DNA from 3 places in the Pseudocitrobacter faecalis genome. Region 2 is predicted to be linked to each of the others. Evidence: predicted binding sites of a transcription regulator. Region 2 holds the regulator's gene; each other region holds the start of a gene.
The links. Region 2 encodes PurR, which represses purine synthesis genes. Its sites were predicted from a motif close to CANGCAAACGTTTGCNTG; they were not measured.
Positions count from the first base shown of each region.

Region 1: the regulator PurR is predicted to act here: its motif matches at 1,650-1,667, upstream of ACOXYR_RS21945 (nucleobase:cation symporter-2 family protein).
Region 3: the regulator PurR is predicted to act here: its motif matches at 2,351-2,368, upstream of cvpA (colicin V production protein).

Region 1 covers NZ_CBDDNJ010000002.1:4,551,233-4,555,448, forward strand. Annotated here, with positions in the region: gene ACOXYR_RS21940 (AsmA family protein) at 1-70, opposite strand, end outside; gene ACOXYR_RS21945 (nucleobase:cation symporter-2 family protein) at 207-1,598, opposite strand; gene gltS (sodium/glutamate symporter) at 1,871-3,073, shown strand; gene glpK (glycerol kinase GlpK) at 3,173-4,216, opposite strand, start outside.
Region 2 covers NZ_CBDDNJ010000002.1:1,838,551-1,842,766, reverse strand. Annotated here, with positions in the region: gene ACOXYR_RS09575 (MFS transporter) at 1-1,156, opposite strand, end outside; gene cydH (cytochrome bd-I oxidase subunit CydH) at 1,318-1,407, opposite strand; gene purR (HTH-type transcriptional repressor PurR) at 1,702-2,727, shown strand; gene punR (DNA-binding transcriptional activator PunR) at 2,724-3,656, opposite strand; gene punC (purine nucleoside transporter PunC) at 3,766-4,216, shown strand, end outside.
Region 3 covers NZ_CBDDNJ010000002.1:1,015,315-1,019,530, reverse strand. Annotated here, with positions in the region: gene purF (amidophosphoribosyltransferase) at 256-1,773, opposite strand; gene cvpA (colicin V production protein) at 1,807-2,295, opposite strand; gene dedD (cell division protein DedD) at 2,738-3,439, opposite strand; gene folC (bifunctional tetrahydrofolate synthase/dihydrofolate synthase) at 3,429-4,216, opposite strand, start outside.

The sequences.
Region 1 (4,216 bases), 2.7 Mb from region 2:
AGTAGAAGGCGAGAATGACCAGCAGCAGTGCAACGAGAAGCCAGAGAATCAGCTTTCCAATAAATTTCATGATCTTCCATCCTGAGAAGGGCACATAAGGCAGTTATGCACGAATTATGCGCAATGCTCAAGGTAAGAAGGGTGAAATTCGGTGTCAGCGTGTGGGGATAATGCCGGATGACGTCACCGCCATCCGGCAAAGCGGATTACTCTTTCTCTGGCGGGAAGACCAGATTCAGAACAATCGCGGTGATACCGCCAGCGGCGATACCAGAGGAGAGCAGGTTTTTCAGCCAGTCCGGCGCAAACTGAAGGATTTGCGGCTGCTGGGAAACGCCCAGGCCGATGGCCAGTGAAAGGGCAATAATCAGAATTGCGCGGCGATTCAGCGGTTCGCGGGAAACAATACGCACGCCGGATGCGGCGATGGTGCCGAACATCACCAGCGTTGCGCCGCCCAGAACCGGCTCAGGAATGTGCTGCACAAAACCGCTTACCGCCGGGAACAGACCCAGCACGATCAACATCAGCGCAACGACAAAGCCAACGTAGCGGCTGGCAACGCCGGTCAACTGAATTACGCCATTGTTCTGACCAAAGCAGGAGTTCGGGAAGGTGTTGAACACCGCAGAGACAAACGAGTTCAGGCCATTAGCCAGCACGCCGCCTTTCAGGCGCTTCATGTATACCGGGCCGGAGACCGGTTGCTCAGAGACGTCAGAAGTCGCCGTAATATCACCAATTGTTTCCAGTGAGGTGATCATAAAGACCAGCATCAGCGGCAGCAGCAGGTTCCAGTCGATGCCCAGGCCATAGTACAGCGGGGTTGGGATCATCAACAGGTCGGTGTTGGTCGGCGCGGTATTTTCTGGCAGCATGCCGAGGAACCAGGCCATCAGATAACCTGCCGCCATGGCAATGACCAGCGATGCAATGCGCAGGTACGGGTTGCGCTGGCGGTTAAGCAGAATAATCAGTACCAGTACGATACCCGCCAGCAGCAGATTTTTTGGCGCGCCAAAGGTGTTGTTGCTCATCGCCGCATAACCGCCGCCAATGGATGTCAGGCCAACCTGAATCAGTGACAGCCCGATAATCATGACCACCACGCCGGAAACCAGCGGCGTGATAATACGACGCGCCAGATGCAGCACGCGCGAAAGCACCATTTCTGTACAACTCGCCAGCATCAGCGTACCAAACAGCGCCGCCATCATCGTCGGCACATCGGCACCACCGGTTTTCAGCGCGGTACCGCCCATAATCAGCGGCGCAACAAAGTTAAAGCTGGTGCCCTGAATAGACAATAGACCCGAACCCACCGGCCCCCAGGCTTTAATCTGAATGATGGACGCCACACCGGAAGCGAAGAGCGACATACTGATAATGTGCTGAGTATCCGCTGCCGGCAGACCCAGCGCCTGACAAATCAGCAGGGCAGGCGTGATCACCGCAACAAACATCGCCAGCAAGTGTTGCAGTGCGGCAAAGAGGGTTTGTGGCAGCGGCGGGCGGTCTTCTAAGCGGTAAATCAATTCGCTGTTTTGAGTGTGCGCAACCGGTTGCGCATTTTCTGACTCAAGGGTGTTGGCGGACATCAGAGGCGATCTCGTGGTGGAAAAGTGGCGATTTTATCGGACTGGTGGGTAAAAGCAAACGGTTGCTTTGGGAAGGCGTTAAAAAAATACCGGATCTTAATTTTTATCAATTATTCATTACATAAATGATTTATCGGCGTGATTAACCTTTTTCTGTCATTTTTGCGCATTTATTGATTACAATCTGCTCCCTGATCTTACGATGAGATCTCAACGACACAGGAAATACGTCGCGTATGAATGAATCATGCGTCAGGTAAGGAGCTTCAAATATGTTTCATCTCGATACGTTATCTACGCTGGTCGCGGCGACTATGGTGCTGCTGTTAGGGCGCAAACTGGTTCACTCCGTCCCCTTCTTTAAAAAATATACCATTCCAGAACCGGTCGCCGGTGGGCTGCTGGTGGCGCTGGCTCTGCTGGTGCTGAAAAAAAGCATGGGTTGGGAAATCGACTTCGATATGAGTCTGAAAGACCCGCTGATGCTGGCCTTCTTCGCCACCATTGGTCTGAACGCCAACCTCTCCAGTCTGCGAGCGGGCGGAAAAGTATTAGGCACCTTTCTGATAGTGGTGGTGGGGCTGCTGCTGATGCAGAACGCCATCGGCATTGGCATGGCGAAAATGCTGGGGCTGGATCCGCTAATGGGCTTACTGGCAGGCTCGATTACGCTCTCTGGCGGGCATGGTACCGGGGCGGCGTGGGGCAAACTGTTTACCGAACGCTACGGTTTTACCAGCGCAACGGAAGTCGCGATGGCTTGCGCAACATTTGGCCTGGTGCTGGGTGGCCTGATTGGCGGGCCCGTGGCGCGTTATCTGGTCAAACACTCTTCCTCGCCGGACGGTACACCAGAGGATCAGGAAGTGCCGACGGCGTTTGAAAAGCCGGACGTTGGGCGCGTTATCACCTCGTTGGTGTTGATTGAAACCATCGCATTGATTGCGATTTGTCTGACGGTCGGGCGAGTCGTTGCGCAACTGCTGACCGGCACCATGTTTGAATTGCCAACCTTTGTGTGCGTGCTGTTTATTGGCGTTATCCTGAGTAACGGCCTCGCGCTGGTCGGGTTTTATCGTGTCTTTGAACGTGCGGTGTCGGTGCTTGGCAACGTCAGCCTGTCACTCTTCCTGGCGATGGCCTTAATGAGCCTCAAACTGTGGGAGTTGGCTTCATTAGCGCTACCGATGTTGGCGATTCTGGGGGCACAGACGCTGGCGATGGCGCTGTACGCGATGTTCGTCACCTACCGGATGATGGGTAAAAACTACGATGCGGCGGTGCTGGCAGCAGGTCACTGCGGCTTTGGCCTGGGGGCGACGCCAACGGCGATTGCTAATATGCAGGCGATTACCGAACGTTTCGGCCCGTCGCATACGGCGTTCCTGGTGGTACCAATGGTGGGAGCGTTCTTCCTTGATATCGTCAATGCGCTGGTGATTAAGCTCTATCTGATGTTACCGATGTTTGGCTAATCAGTGCGGGGAATGTGGCGGGGGCGCTTCGCTTGCCCGCCCTACATCGATCGCAATTCTTTGTAGGGCGGGCAAGCGAAGCGCCCCCGCCATCGTTTTTTACTCGTCGTGATCTTCCCACGCCAGCGCGCGTTTCACCGCTTTTTTCCAGCCGCTGTAACGATAATTACGCTCGGTCGTTTCGATGCCCGGGCGGAATTCACGCTCAATTACCGCTTTCTCCTGCAATTCATCCAGATTCTGCCAGAAGCCTACTGCCAGGCCCGCGAGATACGCAGCACCTAACGCGGTCACTTCGCGGACTTCCGGGCGCTCTACACGGGTACCCAGAATGTCTGACTGGAACTGCATCAGGAAATTATTGGCAACCGCGCCGCCATCCACGCGCAGGGCGTGCAGACGAATGCCGGAGTCAGCTTGCATCGCTTCCAGCACGTCGCGCGTTTGATATGCAATGGATTCCAGCGTGGCGCGAATAATGTGATTCGAGTTGACGCCGCGCGTCAGGCCGAAAATCGCGCCGCGCGCATACGGATCCCAGTAGGGGGCTCCAAGGCCGGTAAACGCCGGAACCACATACACACCGTTGGTATCTTTCACTTTGGTGGCGAAATACTCAGAGTCGAACGCGTCGCTGATGAGTTTCATTTCATCACGCAGCCACTGAATAGAGGCACCAGCCATAAACACCGCGCCTTCCAGCGCATAGTTCACTTCACCGCGCGGGCCACAGGCAATGGTGGTCAGCAGGCCATGCTCCGATTTCACCGCTTTTTCGCCGGTGTTCATCAGCATAAAGCAGCCGGTGCCGTAGGTGTTTTTCGCCATCCCTTCCTTCACGCACAGCTGACCGAAAAGCGCCGCCTGCTGATCGCCTGCGATCCCGGCGATCGGAATACGCGTGCCGCCTTTCCCACCGATGTTGGTCTGGCCATATACTTCGGAGGATTTGCGCACTTCCGGCAGCATAGCGCGCGGGATGTCGAGCACCTCGAGCATTTTGTCGTCCCAGTCCAGTTCATTGATGTTGAACAGCATGGTACGTGAGGCGTTGGTGTAATCGGTGACGTGCACGCGCCCCTGGGTCATTTTCCAGATAAGCCAGGTGTCGACGGTACCGAACAGCAGTTCACCACGGCGGGC
Region 2 (4,216 bases):
CCACGACCTCTTCACCCTGAGAGCGGCTGCTGAAGAAAACCAGCAGTAGCGCCAGTCCTGCCACAATCGCCCCCATCACCGGCACAAAGCTGTAACCCAGTCCGCCAGAAATCACCGCACCACCGGCTACGGCACCTAAAGCATTACCGAGATTAAACGCGCCAATGTTGACGGAAGAAGAAAGCCCCGGCGCTTCATGCGCAACACGCATTACGCGCATCTGCAACGGTGGCACCACCGCAAAGGTCGCCGCGCCCCACACCACCATACTGAATGCGGCACCGATTTCCGTGCGCGCCAGGAACGGGATCGCCAGCATTATCAACATTAACAGCAGCAGAAAACCTTTCAGGGTACCGCTGACTGAACGGTCTGCAAATTTACCACCAAGATAGTTGCCGATGGAGAAACCTACACCAATCAGCACCAACATCAATGTGATAAAGGCAGGTGTCGCATCCGTGATAGTGTGCAGCACCGGCGAAATGTAGGTATAGAGCGTGAACATCGCCCCCGCGCCCAGCACGGTGGTGAGCAACGCAGACAGTACCTGCGGGCGAACCAGCACCGACAGTTCACGCTTCACGTCCGGTTTCTCACCCGCCCCGCCTTTCGGCAGCGACAGCCACAGACCAATAATCGCAATCACGCCGAGCCCGGCCGTCGCCAGGAACGACATACGCCAGCCGATCGTTTCTCCGAGCCATGTTGCCGCCGGAACGCCGCCGATGTTGGCGATGGTCAGCCCCATAAACATGGTCGCGACGGCGCTCGCTTGTTTATCTTTCGGTACCACGCTTGCGGCAACAACCGATCCCAGACCAAAGAACGCACCGTGATTGAGGCTGGTAATAATGCGCGACAGCATTAACGTAGTGTAATCCGGTGCAATCGCGGAAAGGACGTTGCCCAAAGTGAAAATCGCCATCAGGAAGATTAACGCGTTGCGCCGTGCGCGATGTGAAAGCAGCAGCGTCATCAGCGGCGCGCCAACCATCACACCTACAGCGTAAGCGCTGATCAACATGCCAGCGGCGGGAATCGAGACATCAACCCCTTTGGCAATAACGGGTAATAGCCCCATTGGCGAAAATTCGGTGGTACCGATTCCGAATGCGCCTACGGCTAACGCCAGTAAGGGATAATTCACTTTCATGCTTTGACTCCGGTTTGCCGCAAACGCAAGGCGGCGTGACAACAGATGGCAAAAGCATGACATCAATCACAAAAAAACAGAAGTGAACAAATTAGCAAAATATTTTTGCTGAATTGATAACAATCGAAGAGAGGGAGAGCCGTCTCTCCCTTTAGGATGGGTTAATGCAGGACGGCGGTCAGCGCAGCAGCAACGATCAGCGCCAGCGTAATAACCGTGGTGGTAATTGACATCTTCAGTTCGGTACTCATCAATTTTTCTCCTTATTATCCCCACACCAAAAGTGAGCTATGTCATTTTTGCACACTTAATCGCAAAAATCTTCCCGGATTTCACGCAATAACCGATTTTGCGCTTCCACTTTTGTCAAAGATAAGACAAAATTCGACGCTTATTAAAAAGTGTATCGGCCATTGACCCCCTCCTGTCGTCCTGTGTCGTTTTCCCGGCGAACCGCAATTCATAACATTGCGCCAGGGTGAGTGAAGGCAAACGTTTTCGTATTGAATCGATCAGGGGCAGGCCCGGGTCTGGAGTGAGATGGAATGGCAACTATTAAAGATGTAGCGAAGCGCGCAAACGTTTCCACTACAACTGTATCACATGTGATTAACAAGACGCGTTTTGTCGCCGAAGAGACGCGTGAAGCGGTGTGGGCGGCAATCAAAGAATTGCACTACTCTCCCAGCGCCGTGGCCCGCAGTCTGAAGGTCAATCACACCAAATCCATTGGTTTGTTGGCGACCAGCAGTGAAGCTGCCTACTTTGCAGAAATTATTGAAGCCGTTGAGAAGAACTGCTTCCAGAAAGGCTATACCCTGATCCTCGGTAATGCGTGGAACAATCTTGAGAAACAGCGCGCGTATCTCTCAATGATGGCGCAGAAGCGCGTGGACGGCCTGCTGGTGATGTGTTCAGAATATCCGGAATCATTGCTGCAAATGCTGGAAGAATACCGCCATATTCCGATGGTGGTCATGGACTGGGGTGAAGCGAAAGCCGACTTTACCGACTCGGTTATTGATAACGCCTTTGAAGGCGGCTACATGGCTGGTCGTTATCTGGTGGAACGCGGACATCGCGAAATCGGCGTGATCCCAGGCCCACTGGAGCGTAACACCGGCGCGGGTCGTCTGGCTGGCTTTATGAAAGCCATGGAAGAGATGATGATCAAGGTGCCGGAAAACTGGATTGTGCAGGGCGATTTCGAACCGGAGTCCGGCTACCGCGCGATGCAGCAAATACTGTCCCAGAATCCGCGCCCTACCGCTATCTTCTGCGGCGGCGATATCATGGCGATGGGCGCGTTGTGCGCCGCAGACGAAATGGGCCTGCGCGTGCCGCAGGATATCTCGCTGATTGGTTATGACAACGTGCGCAACTCGCGTTTCTTTACGCCAGCACTGACCACTATCCACCAGCCGAAGGACTCCCTCGGGGAAACCGCCTTCAATATGCTGATGGACAGAATCGTCAGCAAACGCGAAGAGTCGCAGTCCATCGAAGTGCACCCGCGCCTGATTGAACGCCGTTCCGTGGCCGACGGCCCGTTCCGCGATTACCGCCGTTAAGCGTCTTTGCGGACGCTCGAGTCGGGCGTTCGCAACCATTCATTGTTCAGCGTTTCACTGTCCCCTAAATAGTCGAGTAACCAGCTTAGCGCTGGTGAACTGTCGTTTTGCTGCCAGGTCAGACAACAGGCGGCATCGGGAAACGGGTTTTCCAGTGCCAGTGCCGCCCATTCGCCTTTATCAATCTTTGGTTGCGCAAAATGATCTGGCACCATTCCAACGCATAATCCAGCAGATAAACAGGTTTCTGACGATTCCCAGTCCGGTACCACGACCCGCTTCTGGTTATCCAGTAACCAGGTGGTACGTTTAGGTAACGAACGCGATGTATCTTCGCGCACCAGTGACGGCCAGTTGCGCAACACGTCATCACTGAGCGGCCCCTCCATTTGTGCCAGTGGATGCGAGCGGGCGACCACGCACTGCCAGCTCAGCATGCCCATATCCCGGAACGCATATCGCCCCCCTACGGGTATCGCGCGTGTCGCGCCAATCGCCAGTTCAACTCGCCCATCCGCCAGCGCATCCCATACGCCATTAAAAACTTCCTGGTAGACCAGCAGCTCTACATCACTGAAGTGGCGATAGAAATCAACAATCATCTGTCGTGTGCGTTCGGGTTTGACAATGTTATCCACGGCAATCGCCAACTGCCCACGCCAGCCGTTGGCTATTTGTTGACACTGCTGACGGGTGATCTGCATTTTTTTGATAACAGAGCGCCCCTCTTTCAAAAACCATGCCCCTGCAGGGGTTAATTCCACATCCCGGTGACGACGTTCAAACAGCGGAACCGCCAGCCACTCCTCGAGTTGCCGTACTGTATAACTGATTGCAGAAGGCACACGGTGGAGCTCATTTGCCGCGCCGCTAAAGCTTCCGTTCCGCGCGACAGCATCCACAACTTCCAGCGAATATTCAGACCACATTTTCTGCTCACAAAATTTTTGAAACCACTACGCAAATATTAGCGTTTCACAAGGCAGTTTTCACTCTCTACACTCTCAGCCTCCTCATCTGTACAAAAAAGGCGTTTTTATGCAACCTGGGAAAGGATTTTTAGTCTGGCTGGCGGGCCTGAGTGTTTTAGGCTTCCTCGCCACCGATATGTATCTTCCGGCTTTCGCCGCGATTCAAAGCGATCTGCAAACACCGGCTGCCGCCGTGAGCGCGAGTCTGAGTTTATTCCTTGCCGGGTTTGCCGTAGCACAGCTGCTGTGGGGGCCGCTCTCAGATCGCTATGGCCGCAAGCCTGTCCTGCTGATTGGCCTGACGATTTTTGCCCTTGGTTGTCTGGGAATGCTGTGGGTACGCGATGCCACCACCCTGCTCGTTCTGCGATTCGTGCAGGCAGTCGGCGTATGTGCCGCAGCGGTAACCTGGCAGGCGATGGTGACCGATTATTATCCGGCACAGCGAACTAACCGTATTTTCGCGACCATTATGCCGCTGGTCGGGCTTTCTCCGGCGCTGGCACCGCTGTTGGGAA
Region 3 (4,216 bases), 820 kb from region 2:
GTCGAGAGGGTTTTGTAACCAATGAAAGCAGTTTTTCTTACCACCTCACTAACCCCTGATTGGTATTATCCACATATTAAAAATGGTTAATGGACGCTACTATAAAATTTATGGCAGTGATGTTTATCCGGTTTGTTCACACTATTGAAAAACGGATTCTGAAAAATGTGAGGAAGACGAAATTACTGCGAAAAGAGAGGGATAGGATTGGGGGTACAGAAAAGAAAACGCCAGGTTGCCCTGGCGTTAGACGCGTTAACCTTCGTTATGCATCTCTAAGTTTTCCACTTCGTTCTGCAACTGCACCGCTTTGGCGTCGTCGTTACGCAGGGAATCGAGATAATCGAGGTACTGTTGATCGACATCTTTAGTGACGTATACACCGTTAAATACAGAACATTCAAACTGTTGAATATCCGGGTTTTCTGCGCGTACCGCGTCGATCAGATCGTCCAGATCCTGGAAGATAAGACCGTCTGCGCCGATGATCTGGCGAATTTCGTCGACTTCACGACCGTGGGCAATCAGCTCGGTCGCGGTTGGCATGTCGATACCGTAGACGTTCGGGAAACGAATTTCCGGTGCGGCGGAGGCCAGATACACCTTCTTCGCCCCGGCTTCACGTGCCATCTCGATAATCTGCTCTGAGGTGGTGCCGCGCACGATCGAGTCATCGACCAGCAGGACATTTTTATCGCGGAACTCGGCACGGTTGGCGTTAAGCTTACGGCGCACCGATTTACGACGCAGTTGCTGGCCCGGCATGATAAAGGTACGGCCAACGTAGCGGTTTTTCACGAAGCCCTGACGATACGGTTTGCCCAGAATACGCGCGATTTCCAGCGCGATATCGCAGGAGGTTTCCGGAATCGGGATCACCACGTCAATGTCCAGGTCTTCCCACTCGCGGGCAATCTTTTCACCCAGTTTGGTGCCCATATTCACGCGCGCGCTGTAAACGGAAATCTTGTCGATAAAGGAGTCCGGGCGCGCGAAATAGACGTACTCGAACAAGCACGGGTTGCTGACCGGGTTATCCGCGCACTGGCGGGTGAAGAGCTGCCCCTTCTCGGTGATATACACCGCTTCGCCCGGCGCCACGTCGCGCAGGAACTCAAAGCCCAGGGTATCGAGCGCCACGCTTTCGGAAGCAACCATATATTCCGTGCGGCCATCACCAATATCGCGTTTGCCCAGCACCAGCGGGCGAATGCCGTTCGGGTCGCGGAAGGCGACCATGCCGTGACCGATAATCATTGCCACGCAGGCGTAAGCGCCACGGATTTGACGGTTGGTCGCCGCAATTGCGGCGAAGATGTTATCGGCTTCCAGCGGATAATGACGGAAGTTGTCGAGTTCGCTGGCGAAGATATTCAGCAGGATCTCGGAATCAGAGGTGGTGTTGATGTGGCGGCGCTTCTCTTCGAACAGTTTTTGACGCAGTTCGTGCGCGTTGGTCAGGTTGCCGTTATGGGCAAGCGTAATGCCATACGGGGAGTTGACGTAGAAAGGTTGCGCCTCAGACGCGCTGGAGCTGCCAGCGGTTGGGTAACGCACGTGGCCAATCCCCATGTTGCCCTGCATACGCTGCATATGGCGAGCTTCAAAGACATCGCTGACCAGCCCGTTTGCCTTACGTAAACGGAAACAGTTGTTTGCATCAATGGTGATGATGCCCGCGGCATCCTGTCCACGATGCTGCAGCACCGTTAACGCATCATAAATCGACTGGTTGACCGGCATAACACCGGCGATACCGACAATACCGCACATACGTCTTTTCCTCGTTAAGCCACATCTCAGGACTTATGTCCTGGGCAAGAAACTTGACGAGCTTTGCAGATAGTCAAAGAACCATCTGATGATGAAACTGAACTGCGGGATAAGCTGCGATTTATGCCAGTCTTCGCTTTTCGCCACACCGGTAAAGGTATCAAGGAAGAACAGAATAGCGGCGACGATTAACACCCCGCGTAGCGCACCAAAACAGATGCCCAACACCCTGTCCGTTCCCGATAAACCGGTTTTTTCCACCAGTTGACCGATAACGTAGTTAACGATAGCGCCGACGATAAGCGTCGCGATAAACAGTACCGCGATAGCAATCCCGTTGCGAACCAGTTCATCATCAAAGCCCGTGAACCAGACGGACAGGTACGTGTAGTAATGACTCGCGACAAAGAAGGCACAGCCCCATGTCACCAGCGATAACGCTTCACGAACAAAGCCACGGATAAGGCTAACCAGACAGGAAAAACCTATTACCGCGATAATGGCGTAATCAATCCAGACCATATGTGTCCCACGATGCTACGCCCTGTCATCCGGTTCGGGGCGCATTCTAACAGAAAAAGAAAACGTTTGCGTAGGGATTTCCTTTCCCTGCGAAAATAAAAATGGCGCTGAAAAAATGTTCAACGCCATCGCTTCTGGAGGGGTTTTTAATCCCCTCACCCCGGCCCTCTCCCTCAGGGAGAGGGAGAAAACCCACACCGACCTTTACATCGTGCTCGATCGGTTGCCTCACCTTAGGGAGAGGGAGAAAACCCGCACCGACCTTTACATCGTGCTCGATCGGTTCCCTCACCTAAGGGAGGGGGAAATACCCGCACCGACCTTTACATCGTGCTCGATCGGTTCCCTCACCTCAGGAAAAGGAGAAAACCCGCACCGACCTTTACACCATGCTCGATCGGTTCCCTCTCCCTCAGGGAGAGGGCTAGGGTGAGGGTCACCTTTAATTTGGCGAATACCCCATCACCACCCCGCTCAGCCCGGAGAGCTGCTTAAGCTCGCCAAGCGAACCTTTAAGCTTCTCTTTCGACGCATCAGGCCCTACCAGGATGCGGGTAATTTTACCCTGAACTGGCGTGGAAGGCGACGTGTAGACGCGATAGCCCGCACCGCGAAGCGACGCGACAATCTCGTTGACTTTATCGGCGTTTTTCAACGCGCCAAGCTGCACGACGTACGCCTTCCCTTCCGGGGCCGGTTTTTCAGCAGGCGTCGGTTTGGCGGGCGGTGTTTCAGTCGCGGCGGCGATTTGCTCGCTGGCGACATCACGCGCTGGCTGCGGCTTCGGTTTCGGCGGCTCAACCGGTTTGGGTTTTGGCTTCGGTTGTTCCACTTGCACCGGCGCAGGATCGATGCCGTTGTTGTTCGCTGCGGCAAAACGCCCCGGATCGAGCGACGGTGCAGCCGCATCGCCCGCTCTCACTTCTTCCGCCGCGCCTTCCGGCGGCTGAGCAGGCAGCGCCTGCGTCGCCGTCGGCAGCATATCGGGCTCATCGCGGTCGCCCGGTTTTGGCACCAACGGGATCGCGGCAAACTCATCCTGGTAGTGTTTTTTCTGCCCGTCGAGCAGCCCTGGCAGCACAATGACGCCCAGCGCTACCAGCACAATTGTCCCGACTAAGCGGTTCTGAAACTTACTTGCCACCGGCTCTCCCCGCGTCTAACTCTTCCATTACATGCGCTACCGTGTGGAATGAGCCACACACCAGCACCGTATCTTCTGGCCCGGCATCGGCCATCGCCGCGTGCCACGCCTGCGCCACGCTGGCGTAGACGGTTCCTGCGCGTAAGTGTTTCACCAGCTCTTCAGCGGTGGCCCCGCGCGGCCCTTCTAAAGGCGCACAATACCAGCTATCGACCACACCTTCCAGACACGCCAGCGTACCGGCGATATCCTTATCATGCAGCATACCAATAACCGCCAGAACGCGCCCGGTCAGCGGCTCAGATTTGAGACGCCCGGCGAGGTACGCGGCGGCATGCGGGTTATGAGCAACGTCCAGAATCACGCGCGGTGAGGTCTGGATAGTCTGAAAGCGCCCCGGCAGAATGGCACCGGCGATACCGTCACGAATGGCCTGCTCGCTAACGTTAAGGCCACTGGCACGCAGTGCCGCCAGTGCGGTCGCCGCATTAGGTTGCGGCACCTGCGGCAACGGCAGCGCATCCAGGCGGCCTGTCGCATCGCTAAACCACCAGCTTTCAGCGTCCACGCCATACTGCCAGGCAATATCACGTTGTAACAACTGTGCGCCCTTTTCACGCGCCACATCAGCAATTGTCGTCGGCATATCAGGTTCACCGACGACCGCAGGACGCCCGGCACGGAAGATACCGGCTTTTTCACGACCAATACTTTCGCGATCCGGCCCCAGCCAGTCGGTGTGATCCAGTGCGATACTGGTAATGACCGCGACATCCG